Regions from separate parts of the Enterobacter sp. RHBSTW-00994 genome, predicted to be linked through region 3. Evidence: predicted binding sites of a transcription regulator. Region 3 holds the regulator's gene; each other region holds the start of a gene.
What was found. Region 3 encodes CRP, which controls carbon source genes, mostly activating them, when cyclic AMP is high. Its sites were predicted from a motif close to ATGTGANNNNNNTCACAT; they were not measured.

Region 1 (3,179 bases), 2.3 Mb from region 3:
GCAGGTCAAAACACCACGTGGTGCAGTGTGAAATAGATGTAAAAACGCAAATGCGAATACTGCCGATAAAGAATCTCATTATCAACCCAGAGAAATGAGGGGGTTAGAGAGGGAAGAGACTTAACAATGGCGAGGAAGAAAAGGGGGAAGGGCGGCGAACCGCCCTGATTATCATGCTTTAAGCAATTCTGGCCACAGTCGAAGTGTGGTATGCGTGATGTTTTGCAGTTTTTCCAGGCTAGCTCCTTCACGGGCACTGATTGACATGCCCTGTAAGATGCAGCTCAGGTACTGCGCCAGCTCCTGAGGATGACAGTGCGCAGGTATTTCACCGCGCTGTTGACGCTGGGTCAGAAACGAACTCAGCGTCTCTTCTTGCATGGCATGGCGCGATTTCACCGTATTGGCGATGTCTCTGGATGATGCCGCAAGGGTGGCCGACGTGTTGATCATAAAACATCCGGCCGGTGTCTCTTTGCTGGTAAAGCAGGTGGCGACGGCGGTGAAATAGTCACGCAGGGCCTGCTCAACGGTTTTCTCTTCACAGAAGAGCTGGGCTTCGTGTTTTGCGGCAAAGCGCGAGATATAGCGGTCCAGAACAGCCCTGAACAGCCCTTCTTTATTTGTGAACTCTGCGTACAACGTGGGAGCTTTCGCGCCAGTGGCTTCCACCAGATCGGAAAGTGATGTCGCTTCGTACCCATGTTGCCAGAAGAGTGTCATGGCCTTATCGAGCGCCGCTTCCCTGTCGAACACTTTTGGTCGGCCACGGCTTTTTTTTGCGCAACTCGTCATATCGGTTGTCATTTGCCGTTGGTCCTCTGTTGGTTTGTTGAACGACCATTATAAAAATATTCCTGAGCCACGACCAGCGCTGATTGCTTAAAAATAAATTAATCATATGGGTATGAAAATTAACGGAATTAAAATTAATTTAACGGTCGTTATAAAAAGATATTGACGCGTGACGTGGATCACACTTATTATTTATCTATCGATCGTTAAGTAAATAACTTACGACCTTCAAAATCATCTGCCTAAAGGTAAAAATCATGAAAAACGTAAAAACCCTGATCGCTGCTGCTGTGCTTAGCTCACTCTCTTTTGCAAGCTTTGCTGCTGTTGAAGTGCAATCCACTCCTGCAGACCAACACAAAGTAGGAACAATTTCTGCCAACGCAGGGACTAATCTCAGCTCGCTGGAAGATCAACTGGCACAAAAAGCAGAAGCTATGGGCGCAAAATCTTTCCGCATTACGTCTGTGACAGGTCCTAACACCCTGCACGGTACTGCTGTGATCTACAAATAAGCACGGCTAAACCCTCATTTATGCCACTGCAATAAAAAAGGCCCTGCTTGCGCGGGGCCTTTTTTTATCGTCGTGCCTTACAGGGATTGCTGAGCAATATCATGATGCCGGGTCACATCCACTGGCATACCAGAACGCGCTTCCATTGCTCGCTCCATCACGTCACCTTCTGTACCGGCGCTGTTTTTAAAGCGGTACATCGCGTCATTCAGGGTAATCGGCAGGGTTTGCGGATCGTCACCGATGTTTTTCGACAATGGTTGGTGGATCTCGACCAACCGCGTGCCATCAGGTTCTTCAGACACCTTGATCGGCGTATTCACAATATTCACTTTTGTCCCTGGTGTGATCACGCTGTAGAGCGTTTTGATATCGTCATCACGCAGGCGAATACAGCCAGAACTTACGCGCATACCGATACCAAAATCGGCATTCGTGCCGTGCAGCAGGTACACGCCTCCGAAGGCGGCGAGGCGAATAGCATGATGCCCCATTGGGTTATCCGGGCCTGCGGGAACAACCGCCGGTAGGTCAATACCCTGCGCTTTGTAACGGGCGCGGATGTTCGCTGTTGGTGTCCATGTTGGATTAGCCCGTTTATCCGAGACCGTTGTGATCATTGTTGGCGTCAGCGTATCGCCACCCAACTGGCCAATACCTATTGGGTAGACGGTGACTTCATTCTTGCCCGGCGGATAATAATAAAGGCGCAGTTCAGCAAGGTTGATCACAATGCCTTCGCGTGGCGCATCAGGAAGCAACGTTTGCAGCGGAATGGTCAGCACGCTTCCTGCGCGGGGAACATAGGGATCAACGCCCGGGTTTGCCTGCAGTAACGCCAGGAATCCGACGTTATATTTTTTTGCAATCGCTTCGAGTGAACCACCATTGTTTTCAACGACGTGAAAACGGTTTTCGCCCACCACCCGACTCCCCGACGGGGGAAGTGGCCAGGTGTTAGCGCGTGCAGGAAGCGCAATCGCCACCGTAGCGGCCAGCGCAAACAAGGTTATCCAGCGAGTAAAACGTGAAGGTGTCATCATCACCATAATCCATATAAATAATGAGGTTATTGTTATCTAAGGGGGTAATGATAATTATGGCGAATGGGAGTGTCGGGAAATCCAGGTGGATTGCAAAGAGTTTGTAAATTGTAACCCCCGGTATCACTGTGTTACCGGGGGCATAGGCTGAGCCGGTTAAGCGATGGCGTTCTCTTCCAGTTGACGCATAAAGTGGCGAACCCATTCCATGCGGGTTTTGCGCTCTGCCAGTTCCTGGGTGAACTTCAGACGGGTTGGTCCGTCCAGCCGGAAATGTTGAGGTTGTTTCTGGAGCAGGCCAATCAACCACATTGGATTGACGTGGTTTTTCTCGGCAAACTCAATCACACCGCCTTTTTCATTCCCTTCGAGTTTACGGATCCCCAGTTTTTGTGCCTGCTGGCGAAGACGGGCGATATCCAGCAGGTTTCGGGCGGCATCTGGCAGCAGACCAAAGCGGTCAATTAACTCCACTTTGATCTCCTCCAGCTCGCTTTCGTTTTTCGCGCTGGCGATCCGTTTGTAGAACGAAAGACGCGTGTTGACATCCGGAATGAAATCATCCGGAAGCAGGGAAGGCATCCGCAACTCGACTTCGGTCTGCTGGCTGGTCAGATCTTCCAGCGACGGTTCACGTCCGTCTTTAAGGGCATCAACGGCATTTTCCAGAAGCTCCATATAGAGCGAGAAGCCGATGGTTTCCATTGAGCCGCTTTGATCTTCGCCCAGCAATTCACCTGCACCGCGGATCTCAAGGTCGTGCGTAGCCAGCGCAAAGCCTGCGCCCAGATCCTCCAGCGAGGCGATGGCTTCCAGACGTTTTTGG
Region 2 (3,179 bases), 1.9 Mb from region 3:
GCAGGAAGGCGGTAAGCCAGTGAATCCCCGGGCGCTTACATCAGTAAGTGACCGGGGTGAACAGGTGAAGCCAACGCATCTGCTGCGTAAAAGACAACGGGAAATTAGTTGTCGATGCCTTTGCTACGCAGATAATCTTCGTAGTTGCCGGTGAAGTCCACCACGCGTTCTGGCGTAATTTCAATCACACGGGTTGCCAGCGAGCTAACAAACTCACGGTCGTGGGACACGAAGACCAACGTCCCCTGGTACATTTCCAGCGCCATGTTCAGCGACTCGATCGATTCCATATCCAGGTGGTTGGTTGGTTCATCCATGACCAGAATATTCGGTTTTTCCATCATCAGCTTGCCAAACAGCATGCGGCCTTTTTCACCACCAGAAAGCACTTTGGCAGGCTTTTTAATATCGTCCTGGCTGAACAGAAGACGCCCCAGAATGCTACGAACAGCCTGCTCGTCATCCCCTTCCTGCTTCCACTGGCTCATCCAGTCGAATACGGTCAGATCATTTTCGAATTCAAATTCATGATCCTGTGCGTAGTAACCAATCTGCGCATTCTCAGACCACTTCACCGTCCCGTTGTCAGGCTGAAGTTCGCCAACCAGCGTTTTCAGCATGGTGGATTTACCCACGCCGTTCGCTCCCAGAATGGCAATCTTCTCACCCACTTCCAGCAACAGGTTGAAGTTTTTAAACAATGGGCCGTTATCGAACCCTTTAGCCAGGGCTTCCACTTCCAGCGCGTTACGGAACAGTTTCTTATCCTGCTCGAAGCGGATGAACGGGTTCTGACGGCTGGAGGCCTTCACTTCGTCAAGTTTGATCTTGTCAATCTGACGAGCACGTGAGGTCGCCTGACGGGATTTTGACGCATTCGCACTGAATCGGCTCACGAAGGATTGCAGATCAGCAATTTGCGCTTTCTTCTTGGCGTTATCAGCCAGCAGACGCTCACGCGCCTGAGTTGCCGCCGTCATGTACTCGTCGTAGTTGCCTGGGTAAACGCGCAGTTCGCCGTAATCCAGATCCGCCATGTGGGTACAGACCATGTTCAGGAAGTGACGGTCGTGCGAGATGATAATCATGGTGCTGTCACGCTCGTTCAGCGTCTGCTCCAGCCAGCGAATGGTATCGATGTCCAGGTTGTTCGTTGGTTCGTCGAGCAGCAGAATGTCCGGGTTAGAGAACAGCGCCTGCGCAAGCAACACACGCAGTTTCCAGCCTGGGGCCACTTCACTCATCAAACCATAATGTTGTTCAACAGGAATGCCCACGCCAAGCAGCAGTTCGCCCGCACGAGATTCAGCAGAGTAACCGTCCATTTCGCCATAAAGTACTTCGAGATCAGCCACTTTATAGCCGTCTTCTTCGCTCATTTCTGCCAGGGCGTAGATGCGGTCACGTTCTTGTTTCACTTCCCACAGCTCTCCGTGTCCCATGATCACGGTATCGAGTACGGTAAATTCTTCAAAGGCAAACTGATCCTGACGCAGCTTACCGATACGCTCATTCGGATCGAGCGACACGTTGCCCAGTGTAGGTTCGAGATCGCTACCCAGAATCTTCATAAAGGTAGATTTGCCGCTACCGTTGGCACCAATCAGGCCGTAACGGTTGCCGCCGCCAAACTTGACGGAAATGTTTTCAAACAGCGGCTTACTGCCAAACTGCATAGTGACGTTGCTGGTAACTAACACGGGAGATTCCTGCGAAAAAGTGTGATAAACACGGCATTATGCCACAATTCCGAAATGAGATCCCGTGTTGCAATTCGCCACTAAACTATAACAAAACCGAAAAAAGTGTGATTTCGTACACATCTGATTTCCCTGTTAGCGGGAATGCACATATAATGCGCTCCCATCAATGATTCAGACTTATCAACTAATCGCCTGAGTGGCCAGATACCTCGCACAACATGAACATGAAATTAACAACGCTTTTAGCGGCGGCGTTTGCCGTAGTAGGTTTTTGCAAAACCGCTTCTGCGGTGACGTATCCACTGCCGACAGACGGTAGCCGTCTGGTAGGTCAAAACCAGGTCGTCACCATTGAGGAAGGAAACACCCAGCCGCTGGAATATTACGCCGCTGAGTATCAGCTAGGCCTGTCCAACATGCTGGAAGCCAATCCAGGTGTAGACCCTTATCTGCCGAAAGCCGGTACGGTATTGAACATTCCTCAGCAGCTGATTCTGCCAGATACCGTTCATGAAGGTATCGTCATTAATAGCGCCGAAATGCGTCTTTACTACTACCCGAAAGGGACAAACACGGTCATCGTTCTGCCAATTGGTATCGGCCAGTTGGGTAAAGATACCCCGATGAACTGGACCACCAAAGTTGAGCGTAAAAAAGCGGGTCCAACCTGGACGCCAACCGCCAAAATGCACGCAGAATACATTGCAGCAGGCGAACCATTGCCAGCCGTTGTTCCTGCCGGCCCGGATAACCCTATGGGTCTGTATGCTCTCTACATTGGCCGCTTGTACGCGATCCACGGAACCAACGCCAACTTCGGTATTGGTCTGCGTGTGAGCCATGGTTGTGTGCGTCTGCGTAACGACGACATCAAATTCCTGTTTGAAAACGTTCCAGTTGGCACGCGCGTTCAGTTCATCAACGAACCAGTAAAAGCAACGTCAGAGCCAGATGGTAGCCGTTATATTGAAGTTCATAACCCGCTCTCCACTAGCGAAGATCAGATTAACAATAACGAAACCGTACCTGTGACTCTGACTAAAGCGGTACAAGCCGTCACAGCTCAGCAGGACGTTGAAAGCACGATTGTTGATCAGGCTATTCAAAACCGCTCTGGTATGCCAGTACGCTTAAACTAATCCGTTCTGCTTATTAAAGCGTTCCTAAAAAACCCCGAATCATCGGGGTTTTTATTTTTTTGTGTTCCGTATTTATATCTCCCAGAAAAATGTATTAAAGATGCTATATGTCTCATTACGGCCATTTTATGTTAGCCAGATGGGGTTACATCTATTCTTCCCAGTGATATCATCCAGCCACTTATAGCCCGGTGTTTTCTGCGTTATTTGTAATTGCATAATTTTTCTGGAGCACGTTTCTTACGATGATCAGTATTAATTTAACAACTACAAAATCGCGTCTTTATCTCTGTTCGCAAACCGTATGGTCACTTGCGAACCAGAGTAAAACGGTGGA
Region 3 (3,179 bases):
TCACCGCTTCAGCGTGGCTGCGCTCGACCAGCTTTTGCACCTCGTGAGGGTAGTGCAAACTGACGGAGATGTGTTCTTGCAGATCCAGCCCTACCTGAAACGTGCGCAGTAACCGCTTGTAGTCATGGTTTTTATTGGCTGCAAGCATATGCAACTGTTGGTAGCACTGGCTTATCAGATCGACCACCTTTTGCTGGCGAGCCAGCAGTGGCGGCAACGACTTTTCCGGGTCGGTGTGCTGAGTCAGCAAGGTGTACTTGGCTTCACAGTAATCAGCAAGCTGTACATAGAGCAGGCTCAGGGATTCACGCAGTGGCTGTTCGCGCCATAGCCAGAACCAAAACCAGTTAAATACGCCGTACCACAGCGTGCCCAGGGCGTAGATAAGCAGGGGTTCCCACACCGGCATATTGCCTGCGAGGCTGAGGGTAAAAATGGCCGCAATAAGCGATGCAGGCAGTAACCGGGCATGCAGTGAGCTGATTTCAGCCGTGACGCCAAGCGTCATCGCAAGTACTGTCAGAATCAGCGGCAGCGGGATCTCACGGGCGAGTAGCAGTTGCACCGCAAGGCTACAACCGGCAAACAGGCAGCCGCCAATAATCAGGCGTTTGAAAAAGCGTTTGTGGGGCGTATCCAGACCCGCAATGTTGCAGCAGGCAGGGACGAGAGAGAAAAGCAGACCTTGTTGCAGATGTCCGAGGAGCAATCCCACAGCCACAGGAAGACACAGCACCAGCGTTTGCCGCAGTGCATAGTTAACTTCCGGGTGATAAATCAGCCTTCGCCACATGGGGGATAGAGACAAAAACGGCGTGACACCTTGCGATGGCACGCCGTTTTACCGGAATTAACGGGTTCCGTAAACCACGATGGTTTTACCGTGTGCGGAGATCAGGTTCTGGTCTTCCAGCATTTTCAGGATACGGCCAACCGTTTCACGAGAACAGCCGACAATCTGACCAATTTCCTGGCGGGTGATTTTAATTTGCATACCGTCCGGGTGGGTCATTGCATCAGGTTGTTTCGCCAGGTTCAGCAGCGTCTGTGCAATACGGCCTGTTACGTCCAGGAAGGCGAGGTTACCCACTTTCTCAGACGTGACCTGCAGACGGCGAGCCATCTGCGAAGAAAGACGCATCAGGATGTCAGGGTTAACCTGGATCAACTGACGGAATTTCTTGTAGGAGATTTCAGCCACTTCACATGCGGTTTTTGCACGAACCCAGGCACTGCGTTCCTGGCCTTCTTCAAACAGGCCCAGCTCGCCGATGAAATCGCCCTGGTTCAGATAAGAAAGGATCATCTCTTTCCCTTCTTCATCTTTGATCAGCACTGCCACCGAGCCTTTGACGATGTAATACAACGTTTCCGCTTTTTCACCCTGGTGAATCAGCGTGCTCTTCGATGGGTACTTATGAATGTGGCAATGAGACAAGAACCATTCGAGAGTCGGGTCTGTTTGCGGTTTGCCAAGCACCATGCGCTGTTATCCTCTGTTATAAGCTGTCACCAGAGTCATAAGATGCATCCGGACTCTGGGGTTGCAATCGAATTCTTACCCATACCTGGGAAGTCGGCTGTCGTAATATTCGCAGCCAGTAAAGTTTGATGTCCTCTGCATACATGTGTAACGTCAATGCATTACTGTAGCATCCCGAGTGTTTTAGCATAGCTTTTGCCGCGTGTCTCCTGGTGTCTCGCTTCAGCATGATGCAGGTCGCCTTCCGTTGCGAGAATTGTAACGCACGCGTAATCTGTCACCAAAAATGCAACGTTGGAGTTAATGAATATGCAAGCGCGTGTGAAATGGGTTGAAGGTTTAACATTCCTGGGCGAATCCGCTTCTGGACACCAGATTTTGATGGATGGTAACTCCGGCGATAAAGCACCAAGTCCGATGGAGATGGTGCTGATGGCGGCGGGTGGATGCAGCGCAATTGACGTGGTATCTATTCTGCAAAAAGGTCGTCATGACGTGACAGATTGCGAAGTTAAGCTGACATCAGAGCGTCGTGAAGAAGCGCCGCGCCTGTTTACGCACATCAATCTGCATTTTATTGTCACCGGTAAAGATCTGAAGGATGCGGCAGTATCACGCGCGGTTGATCTTTCTGCTGAGAAATACTGCTCTGTGGCGTTAATGCTGGAAAAAGCGGTAAATATCACGCATTCCTACGAAGTGATTGAAGCCTGATGTGTGTTGGGCATCATGCACGTTGATGCCCTCATCCGGACCCTCTCCCTGCGGAGAGGGGAAATGTTCATGCGATCTTCTTCCCTTCCATCAGTCGCTCGACCAGCGGCGTCATGATCAACTCCATCGCCAGCCCCATTTTCCCGCCCGGAACCACCAATGTATTCATGTGGGAAATAAACGAGCCCTGCAACATTGCAAGCAGCCAGGGGTAATCAATACCTTCCAGATTTCGGAAGTGAATCACTACAAAACTCTCATCCAGAGAAGGAATACTTTTGGCCGCAAAAGGGTTGGAGGTATCGACCGTCGGGACGCGCTGGAAGTTGATGTGCGTACGCGAGAACTGCGGCGTCAGGAAGTTGATGTAATCCTCCATCGAACGCACGACCGAATCCATCACGGCTTCACGGGAATGACCGCGTTCGCTGGTATCGCGTGTGAGCTTTTGGATCCACTCCAGGTTGACGATAGGAACCACGCCGACCAGCAAATCCACATGTCGCGCCACGTTGTGATGTGGTGTGACCACACCGCCGTGCAAGCCTTCATAAAAGAGCACGTCGGTTGGTTCAGGAAGCGGTTGCCATGGCGTGAACGTGCCGGGAACCTGATTCCAGGGGACGGCTTCATCATAGGTATGCAGATACTTACGGGATTGCCCTTTACCTGTTTGCCCGTACGCATGAAATGTCTGCTCAAGCAGGCCGAAGTCGTTAGCATCAGGCCCAAAGTAGCTGATATGTTTACCGAGATCGCGAGCCTTGCGAATGGCCATATCCATTTCAGGGCGAGTATAGCGATGGAAACTGTCCCCTTCGACTTCGGCTGCCCGTAAGTTCAGTTGCGCGAAAATCTTGCGAAAGGCGAGGCTGGTGGTGGTTGTTCCTGCCCCACTCGAACCTGTAACGGCAATAACCGGATGTCTGGCAGACATAGCAACTCCCTGACTGGAAAGGTTTAACGGTCAGCCATGAAGCGC
Region 4 (3,179 bases), 1.1 Mb from region 3:
ACGCAAGTAACCCAACGGCGTAATGCCTAACTCTTTTGCACGCGATTCGGTCATCAGGATCACTGCAGCAGCACCGTCGGTAAGCGGAGTGCTGTTTGCCGCCGTCACCGTGCCATGTGTGCGATCAAATGCAGGACGTAACTTTGCATAATCCGCCAGGGTCGACGTGCCACGGATGTTATTATCTTCAGTAAGTGGTTCACGATAAGGCGGAATATAAGCAGTCATCACTTCATCAGTCAGTTTGCCTTGTGACCAGGCCTGTGCGGCATTTTGGTGAGAACGATGGGCCAGTGCATCCTGCTGCTCACGCGTTATTCCGTACGTTTTCGCCATTTGCTCAGCCGTATCCCCCATGCGCAGACCGGTCGAATACTCGGCAACAGCAGGCGGTACAGGCATTAAATCGCGCAGACGCAGGCGTGAGAAAAGCTTGAGTTTCTGCCCTGTCGTTCGGGCCTTGTTAACATCCACCAGCATACGTGCCAGTTTTTTACTCACGCCAATCGGCAGCACAGAAGAAGAGTCTGCACCACCCGCAATGCCAGCCCGGATTGTGCCCACCATCAGACTTTCAGCCACATTGGCGACGGCCTGAAAACTGGTGGCACATGCGCGGCTAACGCTATACGCATCAGTATGCACATTCATCCCGGTTCCCAGAACAATCTCGCGGGCAATGTTGGGTGCTTCAGGCATCTGGACAACCTGGCCGAAAACCAGTTGTTCAATAACATCAGGAGATATTTCGCTGCGAGCCAGCATCTCCCCCACCACCATTTTCCCCAGATCGACGGCTGGAATTCCGTGAAATGCGGTCGCCTGACGCGCAAACGGAGTACGCAATCCACTGACAATGGCAATGCGATCGCCTTGTCGGGTGATAAGCGGTAATGCCTGACTCATAACACGCCCCTGTAAATAACATAAATGCAAAGTGGTCTGACCTGATAACAGTCTTAACCATTTTTTTACATTCAGCCAATCAGAGAGATGAAAAAGTGGGAGCTAAAACACAGAGAATAAAAAGAAAATACCCCTGCAAGGCAGGGGTATCAGGAAGAAAGGATTAACGCAGGCCGAGCTGGAAGATCAGTGTTTCCGCTTCACAGGCGAAGACAAAGTCAATATCCAGACGCACACCACCTTCAACTTCGGTGAACGAGGATTTGATTTCACAAGGCTCAGACTCAACGTCGCGAGCACGTTTGCTCAGCGCCGCCAGGGTTTCATCAGCCTCGGCACGATTGGTGAAGACACGGCTGTAAGACGCGGTGCAATCGGTGTTGTCCATGATAGTACCAACATCCATACAGCAGCAAACCGGGGTTTCATCAGCACTGCATTTACTCATAGCTCAATTTCCTCTGTATTCGCGCAGGGCGCGAGATAAACACGATGCTGATATTTTACGCCCCAGCGGTGGCTCTCTCCAGCCGTTAATGACGCAAAATGAGATAAGTGACCAATATCACACTAAAAAATGATCTAAAACAAAAACCACCCTTTTGAATGAGTCGAGATGGTCACATTTTTGCCAGCCAGATCTCGTTTCGTGAAACATATTTGAAAAACTTAATAAACAAACTTGCAACATCCCATCTGGTCCGACCTATACTCTCGCCACTGGTCTGATTTCTAAGTGTTACCGCAGACCCTACACTTCGCGCTCCTGTTACGGTATGTAACAATTATTGAATAAAAATAACTCAATGAGGTTATGGTCATGAGCCAGAAAACCCTGTTCAAAAAGACTGCGCTGGCAGTCGCAGTGGCAATCGTCTCAACGTCCGCCTGGTCCGCGGGCTTCCAGTTAAACGAATTTTCTTCCTCTGGCCTTGGCCGTGCGTATTCCGGGGAAGGTGCAATCGCAGATGATGCTGGTAACGCAAGCCGTAACCCTGCGCTTATCACCATGTTTGATCGTCCAACCTTCTCTGCCGGTGCGGTTTATATCGACCCGGATGTCAATGTTAACGGCAAATCCAATTTAACAGGACAAAGTGCTAACCAGGACAACATTGCGCCAAGCGCATGGGTTCCTAACATGCACTTTGTTATGCCAATCAACGATCAGTTCGGTTGGGGTGCATCTGTCACCTCCAATTATGGCCTGGCAACAGAATTTGGCGAAAACTATGCAGCCGGTATTTATGGCGGCAAAACCGATCTGCAAACCGTTAACCTTAACCTGAGCGGTGCTTATCGTCTTGATAGCAACTGGAGCTTCGGTTTAGGCTTCGATGCCGTTTACGCGAAAGCAAAAATTGAGCGCTATGCAGGTTCACTCGGCCCTGTACTGGCAAACCAACTTTCTGGGCGCGTTCCTCCATCCTATCTGGATGGAATCAGTTCTGCTGATGACCAAATTGCTCACCTGAAGGGTGACGAATGGGGATTTGGCTGGAACGCCGGTATCTTGTATGAACTGGATAAAAACAACCGCTGGGGCCTGACCTATCGTTCAGAAGTGAAAATCGACTTTGACGGCGATTATAAGAGTTCCATCAATCCGAGACTGAGCACGATCCTCGGAAATATGGGTCTGAGTGGACTTCCGGAAGGGACCGGCGGCAGAACCGAAAATGGTTCTCTGTCACTGCATCTGCCTGAGATGTGGGAACTGTCCGGTTATAACCGCGTTGCACCGCAGTGGGCTATCCACTACAGCCTGACCTACACCAGCTGGAGTCAGTTCCAGGAGCTGAAAGCCACTGGCGACAATGGTCAGACACTGTTCTATAAAGATGAAAGCTTCAAAGACGCTTATCGTATCGCATTGGGTACAACCTACTACTACGATAAAAACTGGACCTTCCGTACCGGGATTGCCTTTGATGACAGCCCTGTTCCTGCAGACAAACGTTCCATTTCCATCCCGGATCAGGACCGTCTGTGGCTGAGCGCAGGTTTGACCTATGCGTTTAATGAAGACGCGTCTGTCGATGTGGGCGCATCTTATATGCATGGTCAAAACGTTAACTTCACCGAAGGTGAAGGCCCAGCGGCTTACACCTTCCATTCTGAAGGTAAAGCCTGGCTGTTTGGTACGAACTTCAACTACGCGTTCTAACCACTCAGGGATCAAAAAAGGTGAGCATATTGCTCTAATGCCGATCAGTTAAGGATCGGTTGACCGATCCAGTGGCTGTGTAAGAATCCGGAAATGCTCACCCGTT

Region 1: bhsA (multiple stress resistance protein BhsA) is a predicted target of CRP. The motif match lies at 963-980, and genes of this name have one in related genera.
Region 2: HV346_RS06870 (ABC-F family ATPase) is a predicted target of CRP. The motif match lies at 1,720-1,737, and genes of this name have one in related genera.
Region 4: HV346_RS16055 (YfcZ/YiiS family protein) is a predicted target of CRP. The motif match lies at 1,460-1,477, and genes of this name have one in related genera.

Annotation. Positions count from the first base shown of each region.
Region 1 covers NZ_CP056199.1:1,816,117-1,819,295, forward strand. Annotated here, with positions in the region: gene comR (TetR family copper-responsive transcriptional repressor ComR) at 172-807, opposite strand; gene bhsA (multiple stress resistance protein BhsA) at 1,053-1,310, shown strand; gene HV346_RS08580 (L,D-transpeptidase family protein) at 1,388-2,353, opposite strand; gene mfd (transcription-repair coupling factor) at 2,510-3,179, opposite strand, start outside.
Region 2 covers NZ_CP056199.1:1,453,634-1,456,812, reverse strand. Annotated here, with positions in the region: gene HV346_RS06870 (ABC-F family ATPase) at 105-1,700, opposite strand; gene ldtB (L,D-transpeptidase) at 1,922-2,842, shown strand; gene HV346_RS06860 (glycosyltransferase family A protein) at 3,088-3,179, shown strand, end outside.
Region 3 covers NZ_CP056199.1:4,408,965-4,412,143, reverse strand. Annotated here, with positions in the region: gene HV346_RS21140 (YccS/YhfK family putative transporter) at 1-793, opposite strand, end outside; gene crp (cAMP-activated global transcriptional regulator CRP) at 851-1,483, opposite strand; gene HV346_RS21130 (OsmC family protein) at 1,793-2,197, shown strand; gene HV346_RS21125 (phosphoribulokinase) at 2,265-3,134, opposite strand; gene HV346_RS21120 (YheU family protein) at 3,165-3,179, opposite strand, start outside.
Region 4 covers NZ_CP056199.1:3,350,260-3,353,438, forward strand. Annotated here, with positions in the region: gene fadI (acetyl-CoA C-acyltransferase FadI) at 1-906, opposite strand, end outside; gene HV346_RS16055 (YfcZ/YiiS family protein) at 1,070-1,354, opposite strand; gene fadL (long-chain fatty acid transporter FadL) at 1,727-3,073, shown strand.